One region of the Bradyrhizobium sp. HKCCYLS2038 genome, then DNA from elsewhere that is predicted to be linked to it. Evidence: predicted binding sites of a transcription regulator. Region 1 holds the regulator's gene; each other region holds the start of a gene.
What was found. The regulator LexA, encoded in region 1, represses DNA repair genes until DNA is damaged. The targets are predictions, from matches to a motif close to TGTTCNNNNTGTGTTCNG.
Positions count from the first base shown of each region.

Region 1 (4,663 bases):
TCCTGGCGCGCGATCTGGCAGCGCTGCGGACTCAGCCGCCCGAGGCGATGTCGGCGATGGACGGTTACGCGGTGCGCGCTGTCGATGCGGACAAGCCGCAGGCACGGCTGAAGGTCATCGGCGAGGTCGCGGCGGGTCGGCCGTTCGACCGCGTGGTGGGACCCGGCGAGGCCGCTCGCATCTTCACCGGCGGCGTCGTGCCTGATGGCGCCGACGCCGTCGTCATCCAGGAGGACACGATTGCGGGCGACGGCCACGTCGTGATCACCGAGGCCGCGATCAAGGGCCGGCACATCCGGCCCGCCGGCGTCGACTTTCATCAGGGCATGGTGCTGCTGAACGCCGGACGCCGGCTCAGCGATCGCGACCTGTCGCTCGCCGCCAGCATGAACCATCCTACGCTGCCGGTGCGGCGGCGGCCGACGGTGGCGCTGCTCGCCACCGGTGACGAGCTGGTGATGCCGGGCTCCGAGCCCGGCCCGGGCCAGATCGTCTACTCCAACGGCTACGCGCTGCGCGCGATGGTGCGCGCCGAAGGCGCTGCAGCGGTCGATCTCGGCATCGCGGCGGATACGCTCGAAGCCACCGTGGCCGGCATTCGCCGGGCGCGCGAATCGGGCGCGGACATCCTGATCACGACAGGTGGCGCCTCGGTAGGTGATCACGACCTGGTCAAGCAGGCGCTGGAGGCCGAGGGCGTCGAGATGGCGTTCTGGAAGATCGCGATGCGGCCGGGCAAGCCGATGATGCATGGCCGGCTCGGCGGCGTCAGGGTGATCGGCCTGCCCGGCAATCCGGTGTCGTCCTATGTCTGCGCCATCCTGTTCCTGGTGCCGCTGATTCGGCGCCTGCTCGGCCGCGACGAGGCGCAGCTGCCGCGCGAGACCGCCCTGCTCGGCCGCGAGCTCGGCGCCAATGATTCGCGCGAGGACTATCTGCGGGCCCGGCTGGACGAGCGTGCCGACGGCACGCTGGTGGCGACCCCGGTGACGCAGCAGGATTCGTCGCTGCTCGGGAATCTCGCGCTGTCGCAGGCGCTGGTGATCCGCCCGGCCTTCGCGCAGAAGGCGCCTGCCGGCAGCCCCTGCGAGATCCTGCGCCTGCCGAATTGAGCTTTTCTCACCGGCAAGCCCGCGCCGTTCATCATATTTTTAGGATTGCGGAACACACATCGAACATATAGTGTCCGTTCATGATTTGTTTTTAGTATGTTGCGGGCGACGCGAATACGAACGTTCACTTCCGGCTCAGGGACGCAGGGCACGGGACTTGGACGACAACAAACTGGGGACCAGGCCGAGATGCTGACGCGCAAACAGTACGAACTCCTGCGGTTCATCAACGAACGGCTCAAGGAAGCGGGCGTGCCGCCCTCGTTCGACGAGATGAAGGACGCGCTCGATCTGCGCTCGAAGTCGGGCATTCACCGCCTGATCACGGCGCTGGAGGAGCGCGGCTTCATCCGCCGGCTGCCCAACCGTGCCCGCGCCATCGAGGTGATCAAGCTGCCCGAGCTGTCGCAGGCGGCCAGCAACCGCCGTGGCTTCACGCCCTCGGTCATCGAGGGCAATCTCGGCAAGGTTCGCACCTCGACGCCGGCGCTCGATGACGGCGAGCGCCCGGTCGCCGTGCCGGTGATGGGCCGCATCGCCGCCGGTACGCCGATCGAGGCGCTGCAGACCCGCAGCCATACCATCAGCGTGCCCGCCGACATGCTCGGCAATGGCGACCATTATGCGCTGGAGGTGCGCGGCGACTCGATGGTCGATGCCGGCATCCTCGACGGGGACATGGCGCTGATCCAGCGCAACGAGACCGCCGACACCGGCGACATCGTGGTGGCGCTGATCGACGACGAGGAAGCGACGTTGAAGCGCTTCCGCCGCCGCGGCGCATCGATCGCGCTGGAGCCGGCCAACACCGCCTACGAGGTCCGCATCCTGCCGCCGAACCGCGTCAAGATCCAGGGCAAGCTGGTCGGCCTGTATCGCAAGTACTGAGCACGCGACGTCGCTTGCTGGATATGCACGATCGATCGGTGGCGGGGTGCTGTGATCTTCGCCACCGAACGACGTGAGACGCAAAGAAAAGAAGCAAGACGCGAAATCGAGTCGCGCGCGAATGCATGTCATGATGTGCAGCGCGGTATCCTCAAACGCTTGTGATCGCGGCCACCCGCATGCCGTGCAGATCAGCGCAGAATTGCCGCGAAGCGCGCGCTAACATCTCCTCGATGTCCACTCTGATAGAGGCCTGCGCCTGTCCGGGGGGAAGCGTGGGTCGGCTATCTCTCAGCGAGGAGCGATCCGATGTGTGACTACAGCCTCCATGCCGTTGCGTCCCGTCCCGCCAAGGTCGGCGAGACGCTGATCTCGACGACGTTCCGCGGCACCGCGACCCGCGGCTTCGCCAGCGAAAGCGAGCCGACCGTCGCGGTCTGCATGCTGCCCGGCACCGAGCTCGCCTTCGCCGAGGACGTCCGCTACGACAGCCGCTGGCTCTGGACCCGGACAATCCGCGAGCGCGTCGCCAAGTTCAACAGCATCGAAAAGCACATTCCCGATCGCCACCACGACGCCGTCGAGTTCGCCGATGGCCGCCACGTGCTCGTGACGCAGCTCTGCGAAGGCCAGCGCGTCACGGTGCTGCAGCTGCCCGTCACCAAGCAGCCGACCGAGCGCGGCCCCGGCATGGCGAACGATACGCCGACACCGCAGACGACCCCGATCCGCCGCATCAGCATCACCTGAGCTGAACGCGCGGAGCTTACACTCTGGCGACAGGAACGGTGTCCCTCGACCGGCGTTGTGGCCGCCGGGGGTATCACCGTGGTCAACAAGATCGATTGGAACCAGGCTGGCCGGATCATCGAACCCGGCCGCTATATGCTGGCGTTCGGGTGGTTGACGGTCACGGCTGACGACGTTGCGATCTGGCGGCGCGATCCCGGGGCGTCGTTCACGCTCGTCGAGGTCTCCTCGCTGTTCGACGGGCTTGACGGCGCCGAGTATCATCTCGGCACGTTCGAACTATCGGGGCCTCAATCTTCGACGCCCTGCTCGGTCTCCGGCGGCGTCGCGTCCTGACTGCGCGGCGGCGCGCGCGGCGTCAGCGTCGGCTCGAAATCACCGGCGTCGGCTGGCGCCGGCCACCAGGGGCGGTCGGTGCCATCGGCGCGCGCCGGCGTGACGTCGAAGCGCGTGCCCCGGCGCACCAGCATCAGCGCGCCCTGCTGGCGCCGGCGATGGCGATCGATGACAGCCGCGGCACAGTTCGACGGCGCGGCGCGCGCCGCCACCACCAGCGCCGCACGCGCGCAATCATCAGACAGCGCATCGGCGCGCAGCGCCATGGCGACGAAGCGGCCGTCGGCCATCGCCACCACGCAGCCTGCCTCGTCGCAGGACACGCCGTCGCCGAGCGCAGCATCGGCCGGCAGGCGCGCATCGGCATCGGCGGCCAGCCACTCCCGCGTGACGAACACGTCCTTGCCGGTGCGCATCACGTGCAGCCGCCCGTCGCCGCCGCGCACGGCGACCGCGCGGCCATCCCCGGAGACGAGAATGTCGGGCTGCGGCGTCGCGACGGCCCACGCAGTGGCCGCAGCGAGCGCGACGGCGCCGGACCAGCGCAGCGGCGTCCGCAGCAGGCCGATCAGGACCAGCCCGAGGCTGGCCACGATCAGCGGGCCGATGCCGAACGCGGTGATGCGTCCGACCGCGCCGGGCAGCGCCGCCACCCAGCGCGTCACCGCGATCATCCAGTCGATGCCCCAACCCATCAGCGACCACAACGGACCATCCAGGCCGAACGGCGCCGCCAGCAGCCCGAGCAGGCCCGCAGGCATCACCAGCGCGGAGACCACCGGCATCGCCGCGAGATTGGCCAAGACGCCATAGGGCGTGACGCGATGGAAATGGAACGCGGCATAGGGCGTGGTGGCGAGGCCCGCGATCAGCGACGCCAGGAGCAGCATGACGAGCTCGCGCCCGCCCCACAGCGCGATGCGCTGGGTGGCCGACGAGTCCGGCGTCGCGAACAGCCGGGGCATGCCGAACTGCACCAGCGCGACGAGGCCGAGCGTCGCCGCGAACGACATCTGGAAGCTCGGATGCACCAGCGCCTCGGGAGCTGCGATCAGCACGATCATCGCAGCCACCGCGAGCGTGCGGAAGGTGACGGCGCGGCGGTCGACCATGACGGCGATCAGCACGACGGCCGTCATGAAAAACGACCTCTGCGTCGCGACCTCCGCGCCGGACAGCAACAGATAGAACGCGGCCGCCACCAGCGCTGCGCCGGCCGCCCATTTCTTGATCGGATGGCTGACGGTCAGGCCGGGAAACAGCGCGAGCAGCGCGCGGATGGCGAAGAACACCACACCGGCCACGACCGCCATGTGATAGCCGGAGATCGACAGCACATGCCCAAGGCCCGAGATGAACATCGCATCGTTGACGTCGGGCGTGATGGCATCGCGCCGCCCGGTCAGCAGCGCGGTGGCGATGGCGCGCTCGTCGCCGTTGAGCCGGGCGCGGATGCGGGCGTCGATCGCGTCGCGCAGGCCCTGCATCGCGGCCGCATAGCGCAGGCCGAAGCCGCCCTCTTGCGGCGGCGTCAGCGTCGTGATCGCGCCCATCACGAAGCCGGAGGCGCCGATGCC
Region 1 covers NZ_JBNPTM010000009.1:27,473-32,135, forward strand. Annotated here, with positions in the region: gene ACQR1I_RS30545 (molybdopterin molybdotransferase MoeA) at 1-1,112, shown strand, start outside; gene lexA (transcriptional repressor LexA) at 1,302-2,000, shown strand; gene ACQR1I_RS30555 (hypothetical protein) at 2,310-2,750, shown strand; gene ACQR1I_RS30560 (hypothetical protein) at 2,829-3,086, shown strand; gene ACQR1I_RS30565 (ComEC/Rec2 family competence protein) at 3,041-4,663, opposite strand, start outside.

Region 2 (4,663 bases), on a different contig from region 1:
CCTGCTCCAGTCGATCCGCGCCTCGGCCTTCTCGATCTTGGCGGCGTAGGTGACGCCGTCCTCGGCCTGCTTCGTCAGCGTCAGCCCGCCGCGCTCCAGCGCAGCCATCGCGCGCACCATCAGGTCGGCGCCGATCCGCGACAGGCGATCATGCAGATCGGAGGCCGTCATGGCGTCGGTGATACCAAGGCGCTCGGCCATCGCGACGTCGCCGGTGTCGAGACCGACATCCATCTTCATCACCATGACGCCGGACTCGGCATCACCCGCCATGATGGCGCGATTGATCGGCGCGGCGCCACGCCAGCGCGGCAGCAGCGAGGCGTGAAGATTGTAGCAGCCGAGCCTGGGCGCATCGAGGATCGCCTGCGGCAGGATCATGCCGTAGGCGACGACGACGGCGGCATCGGCGTCATGGGCGCGGAACTCGGCCAGCGCTTCCTCGGTTTTCAGCGTCTTCGGCGTGAGCACGGGGATGCCGAGCCGGCGCGCCTCGGTCTCGATCGGGGTCGGCACCAGCGCGAGGCCACGGCGGCCGCCGGGCTTCGGCGCGCGGGTGTAGACGGCCACGATCTCGTGGCCATGGCCGGCGAGCTCGAGCAGGGTCGGCACGGCGAAGTCCGGCGTGCCCATGAAGATCAGGCGAAGCGGCATCTGGTGGAAGATCCTGCATAGCCGATCCTCCGCGTCATGGCCGGGCTTGTCCCGGTCATCCACGTCGCAAAGCCAACGCGAGAGGCAAGACGTGGATGCCCGGGTCAGGCCCGGGCATGACGGAGGAAAGAGTTCGTCGATTAGTCGCCCGCGCGCTTGGCGGCCTTGGTGAACTTCTTCATTACGCGGTCGCGCTTGAGCTTCGACAGATAGTCGATGAACAGCACGCCGTTGAGATGGTCGATCTCGTGCTGGATGCAGGTGGCGTAGAGGCCCTCGGCATCCTCCTCGCGGACCACGCCGTCGATATCGGTGAAGCGGACGCGGACGCGCGCCGGTCGCTCGACCTCCTCGTAATATTCGGGAATCGACAGGCAGCCTTCCTCGTAGACCGATAGCTCGTCCGACTTGGCGACGATCTCCGGATTGATGAAGACCCGCGGCTCGCGCTTGGTCTCGCCGCCGGAATCCGGCTTCGCCAGATCCATGGTGATCAGGCGCAAGGGCTGCGCAACCTGGATCGCCGCGAGCCCGATGCCGGGCGCGTCGTACATGGTCTGGAACATGTCGTCGACCAGCTGCCGGATCTCCGGCGTGACCTTCTCGACAGGCCTGGAGACCAGCCGCAGCTGCCGATCCGGCAGGATGATGATTTCTTTTAGGGACATGGCGCGCGATTTAAGCCGCGGAACTGACCGGGTCAATCTAATGGCGTGCGGTTAAGACATCGCTAACCATGAATTTCAACGATCCGTTAACCATGCTTCTTAACCCGGCCTTAACCATAAATGTTCTCTCTTCGTTCGCGAGCTTGCGCGAATCGGATAGACGGGGGTGATGACCGCCAGCCAGAGCCTCAATCCTGTCGTCGTCATGATCGGCGATCTGCCGATCCGGGCCAGCGATGCGCTGATCGGATTCGGCGTGCTGGTGCTGCTGCTGCTCGTGATGATCGTGGCGGCGGTCGCCCGCTCCAGCCGGCGCGGCACCGAGCTTGCCGCCCAGCAGGCGATGCGGGCCGACGAGCTCGAACAACGGTTCGGCGACATGATCCGCGTCCAGAGCGAGGCCTCCGGCCGGGTCGACGCGATGGCACAGCTGCTGGCCGGGCGCCAGGTCGACCTGGCCCGCAGCGTCAACGAGCGGCTCGATGCGGTCACTCACCGCGTCGGCCAGTCGATGGAGCAAAGCACGCGCCACACCATGGATTCGCTGCGCGTGCTGCACGAGCGACTCGGCATCATCGACAATGCGCACCGTGATCTGAGCGAGCTCACCACGCAGGTGACGACCCTGCGCGACGTGCTTGCCAACAAGCAGTCGCGCGGCGCGTTCGGACAGGCGCGGATGGAGGCGATCGTGCAGGACGGGCTGCCGAAGGGCAGTTTCGCATTCCAGTACACGCTCGCCAGCGGCAAGCGGCCGGACTGCGTCGTGTTCCTGCCCGACACCAGGCCGCTGTGCATCGACGCCAAGTTTCCGCTGGAGGCGGTCACCGCGCTGCATGACGCCGAGACCGAGGAGGAGAAGCGCGCCGCTGCGCAGCGCCTGCGCACCGACGTGCTGCGCCACGTCAACGACATCGCCGAGAAATATCTGGTCGTCGGCGAGACTCAGGATACGGCCCTGATGTTCGTGCCGTCGGAATCGGTCTATGCCGAAATCCACGATGGCTTCGACGACGTCATCCAGAAGGCCTATCGCGCCCGTGTCGTGCTCGTGTCGCCGTCGCTCCTGATGCTTGCCATCCAGGTCATGCAGCAGATCATGAAGGACGCGCGCATCCGCGACGCTGCCGACCAGATCCGCAACGAGGTGATCCATCTCGGCGACGATCTCGGCCGCCTGCGCGAGCGTGTGCTGAAGCTGCAGAAACATTTCGGCGACGTCGGCGAGGACATCCGCCAGATCCTCATCTCCGCCGACAAAATCGAAAAGCGCGCCGCGCGCATCGAGGAGCTGGATTTCAGCAGGCAGGACACGCCGGTCGACTCGCCGCGGATTGCGCCAGCTGGCGGCACGACTCCGGATCTATTTCCGCTGGCGGGCGGGATGCAGGCGGGGGAGTGAGGGTGGCGTCGCGACAGCCGCCCAAATCTGCTACCACCCGGTCATGACCGCACCCGACGCGACATCCGACCTCGTAGCGAGCGCTGCAGAGCCTGGGCCCAAGCCCGCCCCGACCTGGCGCGAGAGCATGGCCGTGTACCTGCAGCCACGCGTGTTGATCGTGCTGTTCCTCGGCTTCTCCTCGGGCCTGCCGCTGGCGCTGTCCGGCTCGACCTTGCAGATCTGGATGCGCGAGCTCGGCGTCGATCTCGGCACCATTGGGCTGTTTGCGCTGGTCGGCACGCCCTACACCTTGAAGTTCCTGTGGGCGCCACTGGTCGACGCGCTGCATGTCCCGCTGCTCACGCGCGCGTTCGGACGGCGCCGCGGCTGGCTGGTGTTCGCACAGCTGCTGCTGATCGCCGCAATCCTGCTGCTGGCGTCGACCGACCCGGCGCATGCGCCGTTCATGGTGGCGTTGGCCGCGCTGCTGGTCGCCGCGACGTCGTCGACCCAGGACATCGTGGTCGATGCCTTCCGCGTCGAGAGCCTGCCGGAGAGCGAGCAGGCTGCTGGCATGGCGTCCTATGTCGCGGCCTACCGCATCGGCATGCTGGTCTCGACGGCCGGCGCGCTCGTCGTGGTCAGCGCGTTCGAGAGCTCGGGGCTGCCTCGTTCGTCGTCCTGGATGTGGGGCTACGTCGTGATGGCGGGCCTGGTGCTGATCGGCACGATCACGGCACTCGCCGCAACCGAGCCGGCGCAGTCGAAGCAGGCCGAAGCCGAGATGAGCGCCGACACCGCGCTCACCCGTGTGATGCATGCGGCCAGCGGCGCGTTCCTCGAATTCCTGGGACGGCGCGATGCGCTGGCCGCGCTCGCCTTCGTCGTTCTGTTCAAGTTCACTGACGCCTTCTCCGGCACCATGACCGCGCCCTTCGTGATCGATCTCGGCTTCACCAAGGTCGACTACGCCGCGATCGTGAAGGGCGTCGGCCTCGCCGCCACGCTCGCCGGCGGCTTTGCCGGCGGCTTCGTCGCGCGGCGCTATTCGCTCGCCACGAGCCTGTGGATCGGCGGTGTCGTACAGGGGCTGGCCAACCTGTCGTTCTCGTGGCTTGCAGTCGTCGGCGTCAATCAATGGGCGCTGGCGTTGGCGATCTCGGCGGAAAACTTCACCAGCGCGATCGGCACCGTGATCTTCGTCGCCTACCTCTCCGCGCTCTGCAAGAACCCGCTGCACACCGCGACCCAATACGCGCTGCTGACGGCGCTCGCCGCCGTCGGCCGCACCTATCTGTCGTCAGGCGCCGGCTACGTGGCGAAGGCGACCGGCTGGCCGCTGTTCTTCATCATCTGCGTGCTGGTCGCGATCCCGAGCCTCGTGCTGCTCGCCTGGCTGCAACGGCGCGGGCATTTCGACGGGCTGGGGCCAGTGAAGGTATAGCTTCTCACCTCGTATAAGGCCGTCATCACCCGCGAGCCGGGCGATGACAGCGGAAATCATGGCGCTGCATTCGCGTGAACACCGATAGCGGTTCTCAGCGCTTCACCAGGCTCCACTTGGTCACGACCGCCTCGCTGATCTGCCCGGCATCCTGGGCGCAGGCGATCTCGTCGACTTTCACGGCAATCTGCTTGCCCAGGAATCCTTTCAACTGCGAGGCCTGCGCGGGACTGGCGGTGATCAGTTGGAACGTCTCCGGGCCGGTCTCGAGATTGCACAGCCCGCCCGGCGGCGGCAGGCGGCGGGGCTCGCTGGTGATCTGATAGGCCGATGACGGCTGGCCAGGCTTGGCGCCCTTGACCTTCAGCGCGCTCAGCTCACCCGACAGCACGTCGCCGGCGTTGAGCGGCTTGCCCGCCTTCAGCGGCGTCTCGCCCTGCTGCGCCAGGACGGATGGCGCCGCGAGCACCACAAGAATCGCGCCCAAAGCCAGCCGTTTGCCGAATCCACGCT
Region 2 covers NZ_JBNPTM010000001.1:330,333-334,995, reverse strand. Annotated here, with positions in the region: gene fmt (methionyl-tRNA formyltransferase) at 1-654, opposite strand, end outside; gene def (peptide deformylase) at 795-1,322, opposite strand; gene ACQR1I_RS01470 (DNA recombination protein RmuC) at 1,492-2,724, shown strand; gene ACQR1I_RS01465 (AmpG family muropeptide MFS transporter) at 2,768-4,150, shown strand; gene ACQR1I_RS01460 (hypothetical protein) at 4,245-4,663, opposite strand, start outside.
Region 2: a site for LexA is predicted at 1,444-1,461, ahead of ACQR1I_RS01470 (DNA recombination protein RmuC). Genes of this name have one in related genera too.

Region 3 (4,663 bases), on a different contig from region 1:
CCGCCGCGCCACCCAGCGCTCGCCGCCCGCACCGTTCCAGAAGGCGATCTGCTCGGCATTCTCGAAGTGGCCAAAGGAGGTGTCGGTGACGGCGGCGTCCATAAGGGAACTCGGCAGGATGGCAGAAATGAAAACGAGCTCCGTGCGAGGGGACGCCCGGCAGCTCGATGGGGAGTTTAGGAGGTGGCTCGCGGGTTGGAAAGACGTCGCCGCAGCACGCGGCGTTCGGCCAGCGATGATCGGCCGCGACGGCCATGTCCGTCCCGCGCTGGCCGAGGTGATTGCCGCGGGCGACGCGCGATGAAGATCCGCGTTGCAGCCGGCCCATGAGCTATGGCAGGTGTCGCCGCGGCGCGGGACCGGCCCACGGCACGCACGCGCCCGGTCCTAAGGTGATCGACGTGCCGGCTCTGGTGCCTCCGCTGGCCAGCCGGCCACGTCCGCTATCCCGGCTCCGCCGCACCGATCACTCGATCCTGGAATCACACGATGTCGATAGCACCCGTTCTCGCGCTGCATGGTGGAGCCGGCACGATCCGCCGCGACCGGATGACGCCGACGCTGGAGGCCGCCTTCCACGCGGGCCTGCGCGCCGCGCTGCAGGCCGGCTATGGCATCCTGCGCGACGGCGGCTCGGCGCTCGATGCGGTCACCGCGACGGTGATGGCGCTGGAGGACGATCCGCTGTTCAACGCCGGCCGCGGCGCCGTCTACACCACCGACGGCACCCAGGAGATGGATGCGGCGATCATGTCGGGACGCGATCGCGCCTGTGGCGCGGTCGCCGGCATCTGCGGCCCGCGCCATCCGATCCTGGCCGCGCGGGCAGTCATGGAGACGACGGCGCACGTCCTGCTCAGCGGCGAGGGCGCGCGCCGTTTCTGCCGCGAAGCCGGTCTCGAACATCCCGCCCCCGGCTGGTTCGACACGCCCGAACGCCGCGCCGCGCTCGAGGCCGAGATGGCGCGCCGCGCCTCGGGAGCGGCGGACGACGGCGACGACGCGCGCCGGCACGGCACGGTCGGCGCCGTGGCGCGCGACGTCCACGGCCATCTCGCCGCGGCGACCTCGACCGGCGGCATGACCGCCAAGCAGCCCGGCCGGGTCGGCGATAGCCCGATCTTCGGCGCCGGCACCTGGGCCGATGACCGCACCTGCGCGATCTCGGCGACCGGCCATGGCGAGGTCTTCATCCGCCATGCGGTCGCGCACGAGATCGATGCGCGGATGCGACTCGCCGGGCAGTCCCTCGCGGCAGCGGCGCACGCCGTCATCACCGAGATCGCCCCGTTGGGCGGCTCGGGCGGCCTCGTGGCCGTTGATGCGCACGGCAACGTCGCCCTGCCCTTCAACTGCAGCGGCATGTATCGCGCCTGGACCGCTCCGGACGGCCAGATGCACACGGCGATCTACGGCGACTGATCTTGCCCCACCGCCACGGTCCATTGGGTGACTTCCAAGTCGACGGCGCGCCGCGTTGCCCGCGGACCACGCGCGACCGGCGGTGGTTACTCGATGGTGGTTGCTGAGCAAGGCGCGCGGCACTAGCCGCGCGCAGGGTGAGCACAGCCGCCAGCTTGCTGTGACGATCAGAAGATTTCCGCTGGCGTTTACGCGCCTCTTCGCCGCTCCGCTGAAACAGCGAAGGTGCAAGTGTCCCTTTGAATCAAAAGGTCAAAAGGATGAAATGGTCGGAGCGGCGGGATTCGAACCCACGACCCCTAGTCCCCCAGACGCAGGCAATTCATTGTATTTGCTTGGTTTTCTGGGACACTTTGATACAGATCCGCGACGCTACTGCAATGGTTTTCCGCAGAAAGTGGCAACCGCGGCCACAGCAAAGGCCCCAGCCCCACAGGCTAGAACTCGGGCTTGTTCTTGTTTCGTTCTATATCTATGGTGGTCGTCCGTAGACGGGCGCTTCGACCTGTGGGCTGGAGCCTAGCGATGGTTGACAGATACCGGCTTTGGGAAGTGCAGTGACAGTGCCTCTGATCAAGCACGAAACCATCCCGAGATGCGGGAGCTTCGAAGTGCGCTATTCGGACGGCAGACCGAGCGTTTACTTCTACTGGGATGATTTACCAGGCCGGCGGCTTCAACCGAATCTGTTGACCAGTGCTGATGCCCTCGCGGCCGCCAAGCGCCTAGCCAGGAAAGAGCGGGGTGATCCGTCAAATGGCTAATTCGACATGAGAACATACAGAAAACACGATGGATTGCGTGGGGAATGGAACACACCGGCCCCGAAAAATCTTTGTCCCAGCCGAAGTGTCAACAGCCTGATTTGTTAATCGGGAATCGGCGTAGGATGATCTCGCAGGGGTTAGAAAATGAACCAAGCTCTTTTTGCTGCACGCGATGACGCGCCTGCGCTTTCACCAATCTCTCCTGCGCTGGAACTCGGCGCTTACGAAGAGCTGTGGCTGCAGAGCGGCGCTACTTTTAAGACAATTGCCGAGCGCTTTGCTCGAGATCCGACGGCACTTCCGTCTGATTTTGTGCCGAGAGCGATAGCGCTTGCACGTGCCCAAGAGATCTTCACTGTTCTGAAATCGCGTGGCGTTTCTCGGTTTGGCGTGAGAATCAACCATGCCGGCGATTATCCGGTGAAGCTGCGGGACGCGCGGTATCCGGTCGAGCTGCTGTACTTTCAAGGGGCTTGGGAGCTCTCCGAAACGCGCAGCGTGGCCGTTGTCGGAAGCCGTAAGGCTTCCGAAGACGGGTTAAAGCGGGCGCAGCGCATCGCCCGCGAATTGGTAGGACGTGGCTTCACGGTGGTTTCGGGCTTGGCCGCGGGAATCGACAGGGCCGCCCATACGGCCGCGCTTGATGCCGGCGGACAAACGATTGCGGTCATCGGGACGCCGTTGGGCATTACATATCCTAAGGAGAATGCCGAGCTCCAAACCCGCATAGCAAAGGACTTCTTGCTCATTTCTCAGGTGCCAATCCTGCGATATGCCAAGCAGGCTGTGCCGCAGAACAAGCTGTTCTTCCCAGAGCGCAACGTGACCATGAGTGCTCTGACCGAAGCGACTATCATTGTGGAGGCTGGCGATACTAGCGGAACGCTGACACAGGCGCGCGCAGCCATTCAACAAGGGCGGAAGTTGTTTATTCTGGATTCTTGCTTCAACCGGCAAGACCTGACTTGGCCAGCGACCTATGAGGCTAAGGGGGCGATCCGAGTGAGGAGCGCTGACGATATATGGCAGGCATTGGGTGACGATAAAGCTCAGCAAAATCGATGATCAAAATCGAGCAGATCATCATCACCTAACGTCCGAGGACGTTTGCTTCTATCTTTGGGAGTATACGTCCGGTCGAAACTACGCTTTCAGCGAGACGAATTCCCTAATTTCGAATCTTAAAAAGAAGCCGTCGCAGAAAAAAGCCGCTGGGTACCAGTACAAGGGGCGCGCAATCGCCAAATGCGCTTCGGTACTCGGGCCAGCTATAAATCCTGCTTGGCTCGATGGTGCAGTACTTGTGCCAATCCCTCCATCGAGAGTGCGTAGCGATCCAGATTATGATGATCGGATCGCTCTGATTTGTCGATCGATTAAGTCTAGCGTGAAAGTCGATGTTAGAGAACTGCTCTACCAAACTAAGAGTCTTCGAGCGGCTCATGAAACCGACCAACGTCCTACGGTAGAAGAGATAAAGGCGTCTTATGCCATCGATGAGAAGCTAACCTCGCCGGCACCATCACGAATTGGGCTAGTGGACGATGTGATTACGGCAGGCGCTCATTACCGAGCAGCAAAGGAAGTCATAAGCGCGCGCTTCCCAAAGGCTACAATTGTGGGCTTCTTCATCGCTCGCCGCGTGTTTGCAGACCCGTTTGAAGGACTCGACCTTGAGTTCCAAGACGAATAGCTTCAATCTTCAGTTGTGCCGCCACCCACTTGCGTCTTCTAAACTACGATCAACCCTGACGTTTAAGAGTCGGATTGGAAGATGATTTGTCCCCATTGTGGAATACATTTCCATGACAATTGGGAAGCAGGGATCATACTCCGCGCCGGAACGGGCTTGGCCGCGCGCAACGTAACTTGGTTTTATCGTACAGCTGTTTGCCCCGGCCCCGATTGCGGAAAGGTAACGGTTGAGCTTGGCGGACGCCCGGCATCAAACGCAGGGGGCCCCATCGTAGCGGGCCCTATCGGTTGGTGGACAGTTTTCCCATCCGGAGCAAATCGAGGCCCCGTTCCAAAGGAAGTCCCGTCAGAAATTGCACAAGACTATGTCGAAGCTTGCAATGTGCTCCCAATCAGCCCCAAGGCATCAGCTGCTCTGTCGCGTCGATGTCTGCAGCACATGCTGCGGACTCACGGGTACACGGCCAGAGACCTAGCGCACGAGATAGATTTGTTACTTGCCGAGACCGACCCTGTAAAAGCTTTACCACTAAGATTGCGATCAACAATTGATGCAATTCGTGGCTTCGGAAATTTTGCTGCCCACCCGAGCAAGGACCGCGCAACACTCGAAATCATAGAGGTCGAGCCGCACGAGGCCGAATGGTGCCTGGAGACAATCGAAGAGATGTTTCAACACTTCTACGTAGGACCAGCAATCGCCAACGCAAAAAAAGCAGCATTGAATGCGAAGTTGGCGGCAAGTGGAAAGCCGCCGGCCAAGTGATGACGATCGACGG
Region 3 covers NZ_JBNPTM010000003.1:584,800-589,462, forward strand. Annotated here, with positions in the region: gene ACQR1I_RS16470 (class I SAM-dependent methyltransferase) at 1-102, opposite strand, end outside; gene ACQR1I_RS16475 (isoaspartyl peptidase/L-asparaginase family protein) at 490-1,422, shown strand; gene ACQR1I_RS16480 (DNA-processing protein DprA) at 2,334-3,254, shown strand; gene ACQR1I_RS16485 (hypothetical protein) at 3,226-3,882, shown strand; gene ACQR1I_RS16490 (DUF4145 domain-containing protein) at 3,964-4,650, shown strand.
Region 3: a site for LexA is predicted at 2,195-2,212, ahead of ACQR1I_RS16480 (DNA-processing protein DprA). Genes of this name have one in related genera too.

Region 4 (4,663 bases), on a different contig from region 1:
GGACCGGAGGTTCTGTCGGAGCGTCAGGACTGGCCGGTCCCGCGGCTTGGCCCCGATGACGTGCTGATCGAGGTCGCAGCCGCCGGCATCAACCGTCACGACTGCAACCAGCGCGCCGCCGGGCCCTCGCGGGAGCCCAATCCCGTCCCGGGATTGGAAGCCGCTGGACGCATCGTTGCCTGCGGCGCCAACGTTGCCCCGGGACGACTCGGGAAAGCGGTGATTGCGCTGACCGATGGCGGATCCTACGCGCAATACGTCGCCACCGACCAGCATCTTGCTCTGGATCTGCCGGACGACCTCGACTGGATCCAGGGCGCCGCGCTGCCCGAGGCGCTGTTCACGACCTGGTTCAACTTCTTCGAGCTGATGCGCATGGCGCCCGGCGAGACGGCTCTGATTCATGGTGGCAGCAGCGGCGTCGGCACGATCGCGATCCAGCTGCTGCGCGCGCTGGGTCATCCGGTCTTGGCCACGGCCGGCACCGCGGAGAAGCGCGCCGCAGCGCTCGGGCTCGGCTGCAACGCCGTGTTCGACTATGCCGATCCAGATCTCGCCGAGCAGATCCGCGCCGCGACAGGGACGCGCGGCGTCGACTGCATCCTCGACACCTCCGCAGGCGCTCACATCGTACAGGACCTTGCGGCGCTGGCCATGGGAGGACGGATCGCCCATCTCTCGGCAGGACAGGGCAAGGAACTGGCGGTGCCGCTGCGCAGCCTGATGGCGCGCCGCGCCAGCATCACCGGCGCGTTGTTGCGTTCGACGCCGCTCGACCTCAAGCGGCGGATCGCAGCCGACCTGAAGCAGCGCATCGCACCCCTGCTCGGGACAGCGATTCGGCCGCCAATCGACAGCACCTATCGCCTGTCCGAGGCAGCCGGCGCGCACGAACGCATGGAAACGAACCGACACATCGGGAAGATCGTGCTTCGCGTCCGCGAATGAGCGCCAAACGGCGTCTCTGCGGCCGCCGCGCGCGACGAGCGCCGGCCTATTGCTTCACGCCCGGGATCAGGTTCTTCAGCTTGGCCATGTCCTTGACGTTCATCTTCATGCCGCCGGGCATGACGATGTCGCCGGGCTTCTGGTCCGCCTTGCAGGCGCCGAGCCACTTGGCCTCGATGGTCATCGCGGTGTCCTTGGCCCCCGCGGCGCCGCCCTGGATCTTCGAGGTCGTCTTGACCGTGTAGGCGGAGTTGAAGTCGCCGGTGATGTCGGCATGCGAGGTCGTGCTCATGCCGCCGAAGCTGCAGACGGAATCGCTGACATAGCCGGTCGCCGTCTTCTGGATGTCCTGCTTGGAGCAGACCTGCTGCGCCATCGGCGAGGCCATGTTGTTCATGTCCTTGTCGGTGGTCTCATCGGTGCAGTGCTGCATGGTCATCTCCGGCAGCTGGCCGCCGGATCTGATCATTTTCAACTCCCACAGCCCCGCCTTGCGCACCGGAAGCTCGAGCGCGGCCGCGCTCGCCGTGACGCCCAGCATGCCGCAACAGAGGAGTCCGAGGACGAGGCGGTGACGTGTCATGATTGTGTTCCGGCTTGATGTCGATCGGCGGACCGATGACGCCGAATCATGGCGTTAGTGTAGTCAGGCCTCGATGCGGTTCAGTAAAGCGTCCGCAGCGGTCGCTGCGCCGAGCCATACGGCACCCAGCGGCAGGAGAACGACACGTAGCCGCCATAGCGCGCATCGACGGCGCGGAATTTCGCGACCTTGCCGTAGGAGGCGCAGTGGTCGACCGCCATCTGGCGCGCGTCCGCCGTCTGGGCCAGCGGATAGGCGATGATGCCGCCGGTGTCGTTGCCCTTGAACGCCGGCACCCAGTCGGCCCGGGCCGGCGCGGCGGCCATCACCGCCAAAGCGGCCGTTAAGCCGGCCATCACACCAGCCATCTTCACGAATCGGGTGTTCGCGATCCCGACCTTCAGCATCCGCATTGGAGTCTCCTTAGCGCTGGCGCCATCCTAAAGGTCCTGTCCCGTCAAGAAAAGAACACCGGCCCCGGGTTAACAGGACTAATCGTGGAGTGTTGCCGCGTTGCACTTGACCTCCTGTGGCCGCCGCGGCACGGTCCATGTTCCCGGATCAGACCTTGCGGACGGCCCATGCGCGACTTCAGCACCCCTATCAAGACGCTCGGCGCTGCTTGCGGCGCGCTGCTCGCGGCTCTCGTCGCCACTGCGCCGGCCCACGCCGCCAACCCGCTGGAAATGAACTTCTGGCTGTCGGGTCCGAAATATGAGGGCCGCGTCGCGCCCTGCGAGGCGGCCGTCCCGACCATCGTGTCGCGCTTCCAGGAGAAGGAGAGCACCTTCTGGAATTCGTCGCTGACGATCACCGGCATCGCCAATGTCCGCGAGATCGCCTTCCGGCCCTGGCAGTCCGACAACATCCCGCGCCGCTACTGCACCGGCAGCGTCATGGTCAGCGACGGCAAGGTCCGCACCGTCAACTACTCCATCATCGAGGATGGCGGCTTCGCCGGCTACGATCAGGGTGTCGAGTTCTGCGTGGTCGGGCTCGACCGCAACTGGGCCTTCAATCCGGCGTGCCGCGCCGCCAAGCCCTGATTCGGCCGTCACACGGCGAATTTCTGAGCTTCGGTTATCGGCTGCCTCCGGGCAGCCGTTTTTGTTCTTGTAATGTTCCGGCCGACTGCTAAGTTCCTGGTATTGTCCGGGGAGTTTGCCATGTTCGATTGCCTGCGCCGACCTGCCGCCATTGTCACCGCGATCGCCGGTTTCGCCCTGCTGCTGTGCGCGCCCGCGGGAGCGCAGGACCGCCGCCAGAACGCGCCGGGCGCGTTCGACTTCTACGTCCTGTCACTGTCCTGGTCGCCGTCCTTCTGCGCCGAGGCCGAGGAGCGCGGTGGCCGCGGCCGTGGCTCGCAGCAGTGCAGCGGCCGACCCTACTCTTTCGTCGTGCATGGGCTGTGGCCGCAATATGAAAACGGCTATCCCGAATATTGCGAGCAGCCGTCGCCGCGCCTGCCGCGCAACATCATGACCTCGATGCTCGACCTGATGCCGGCGCCGGGGCTGATCTACAACGAGTGGGACAAGCACGGCACCTGCTCGGGCCTGTCGGCAAAGGCCTATTTCGAGGCCATCCGCAAGGCCCGCGCCGTGGTCAAGATTCCTCCGGAGTTCTTCGATCCGTCGCAGGCCAAGACCGCGTCGCCGACCGCCATCGAGGAGGCCTTCATCAAGGTCAACCCCAAGCTGACGACATCGGCCATCGCCGTCACCTGCAACCGCACCCGGCTGAGCGAGGTGCGGATCTGCCTGTCGAAGGACCTCGAGTTCCGCAGCTGCGACGAGGTCGATCGCCAGGCCTGCCGGCGTGACGAGATCAACATGCCGCCGGTGCGCGGCGGCTAGCGCCTCGGGCCGGCGGGCCCGCGCGCGACCGCACGAATGGGTACCCTTTTGTCGCGGAACGGCGTAACCCCTGCGGCATGAACTACCGACACGCCTTTCACGCCGGCGGCTTCGCCGACGTCATCAAGCACATCGTGCTGACGCGCATCCTGGTCTACCTGCAGGACAAGCCGGCGGCGTTTCGCGTCATCGATACGCATGCCGGCGCCGGGCTGTACGATCTGACCGGCGACGAGGCGACCCGCAGCGGCGAGTTTCTCACCGGCATCGCGCGGCTGCTGCAGGCGCGGCTGTCGGACCAGGCCTACGCCCTGGTCGCGCCCTATCTCGACATCGTCCGGTCGTTCAACCCGACCCCCGAGCTGATCGCCTATCCCGGCTCGCCCCTGATCGCGCGGGCGCTGCTGCGGCCGCAGGATCGCATGACCCTGTGCGAGCTGGCACCTGAGCCGCGCAAGCAGCTGATCGATGTGCTGCGCCGCGATGCGCAGGCCCGCGTCGTCGATCTCGACGGCTGGGTCGCCCTGCCCGCCTTCGTGCCGCCGAACGAGCGGCGGGGCGTGGTGCTGATCGATCCGGCCTTCGAGGCGAAAGACGAGTTCGAGCGGCTCGCCGACCGGTTCGCTGCCGCTTATGCGAAGTGGCCGACCGGTATCTACGTGCTCTGGTATCCGGCCAAGAGCCGCCGTGCGACCGAGGATCTGACCGATCGCGTCGCGCATCTCGCCGCTGCAGCGAAGCCGCCGGGCAAGGTGTTGCGGGTCGAATTCAGCGTCGCACCGCAGATCGAAGGCGAGGCGCTGACCTCGACCGGGCTCTTGATCGTCAACCCGCCATGGACATTGCATGATGAGCTCAAGCTCATCCTGCAGGAACTGCAGCGGCCGCTCGGTCAGGGCGGCACTGCACGCTTCAGGCTGGACATCCCCAAAGCTTGAAGCGGGCGCGCATCGAAAAGCCGTAGTCAATCGGCGCGGAACCGTATTATTGTGTCTGACTGTAAGACTGGCTTTACGTTCCGCTTCCGCGAATGGTTGCGGCGGGGTGATCAAGGCCTAACAAGATCCGACGATCCGGCGTGGCGAGCGCTGGGCGTTAAGGTGGCCAACGCTTTCCGATTGAAGTGATGACCGGTCGGACGCTGCGCAGGGCGCGCAGTGGAGGAAGCATTGCGGGGGAGGAGTTTCCCGATGGCCATGACTGGGACAGTCAAGTTCTTCAATGGTGAGCGCGGCTACGGCTTCATCAAGCCGGACGACGGTGGACGCGACGTGTT
Region 4 covers NZ_JBNPTM010000006.1:210,112-214,774, forward strand. Annotated here, with positions in the region: gene ACQR1I_RS26140 (NAD(P)H-quinone oxidoreductase) at 1-948, shown strand, start outside; gene ACQR1I_RS26145 (DUF3617 domain-containing protein) at 995-1,531, opposite strand; gene ACQR1I_RS26150 (hypothetical protein) at 1,612-1,944, opposite strand; gene ACQR1I_RS26155 (hypothetical protein) at 2,113-2,577, shown strand; gene ACQR1I_RS26160 (ribonuclease T2 family protein) at 2,698-3,387, shown strand; gene ACQR1I_RS26165 (23S rRNA (adenine(2030)-N(6))-methyltransferase RlmJ) at 3,465-4,325, shown strand; gene ACQR1I_RS26170 (cold-shock protein) at 4,578-4,663, shown strand, end outside.
Region 4: a site for LexA is predicted at 2,640-2,657, ahead of ACQR1I_RS26160 (ribonuclease T2 family protein). Genes of this name have one in related genera too.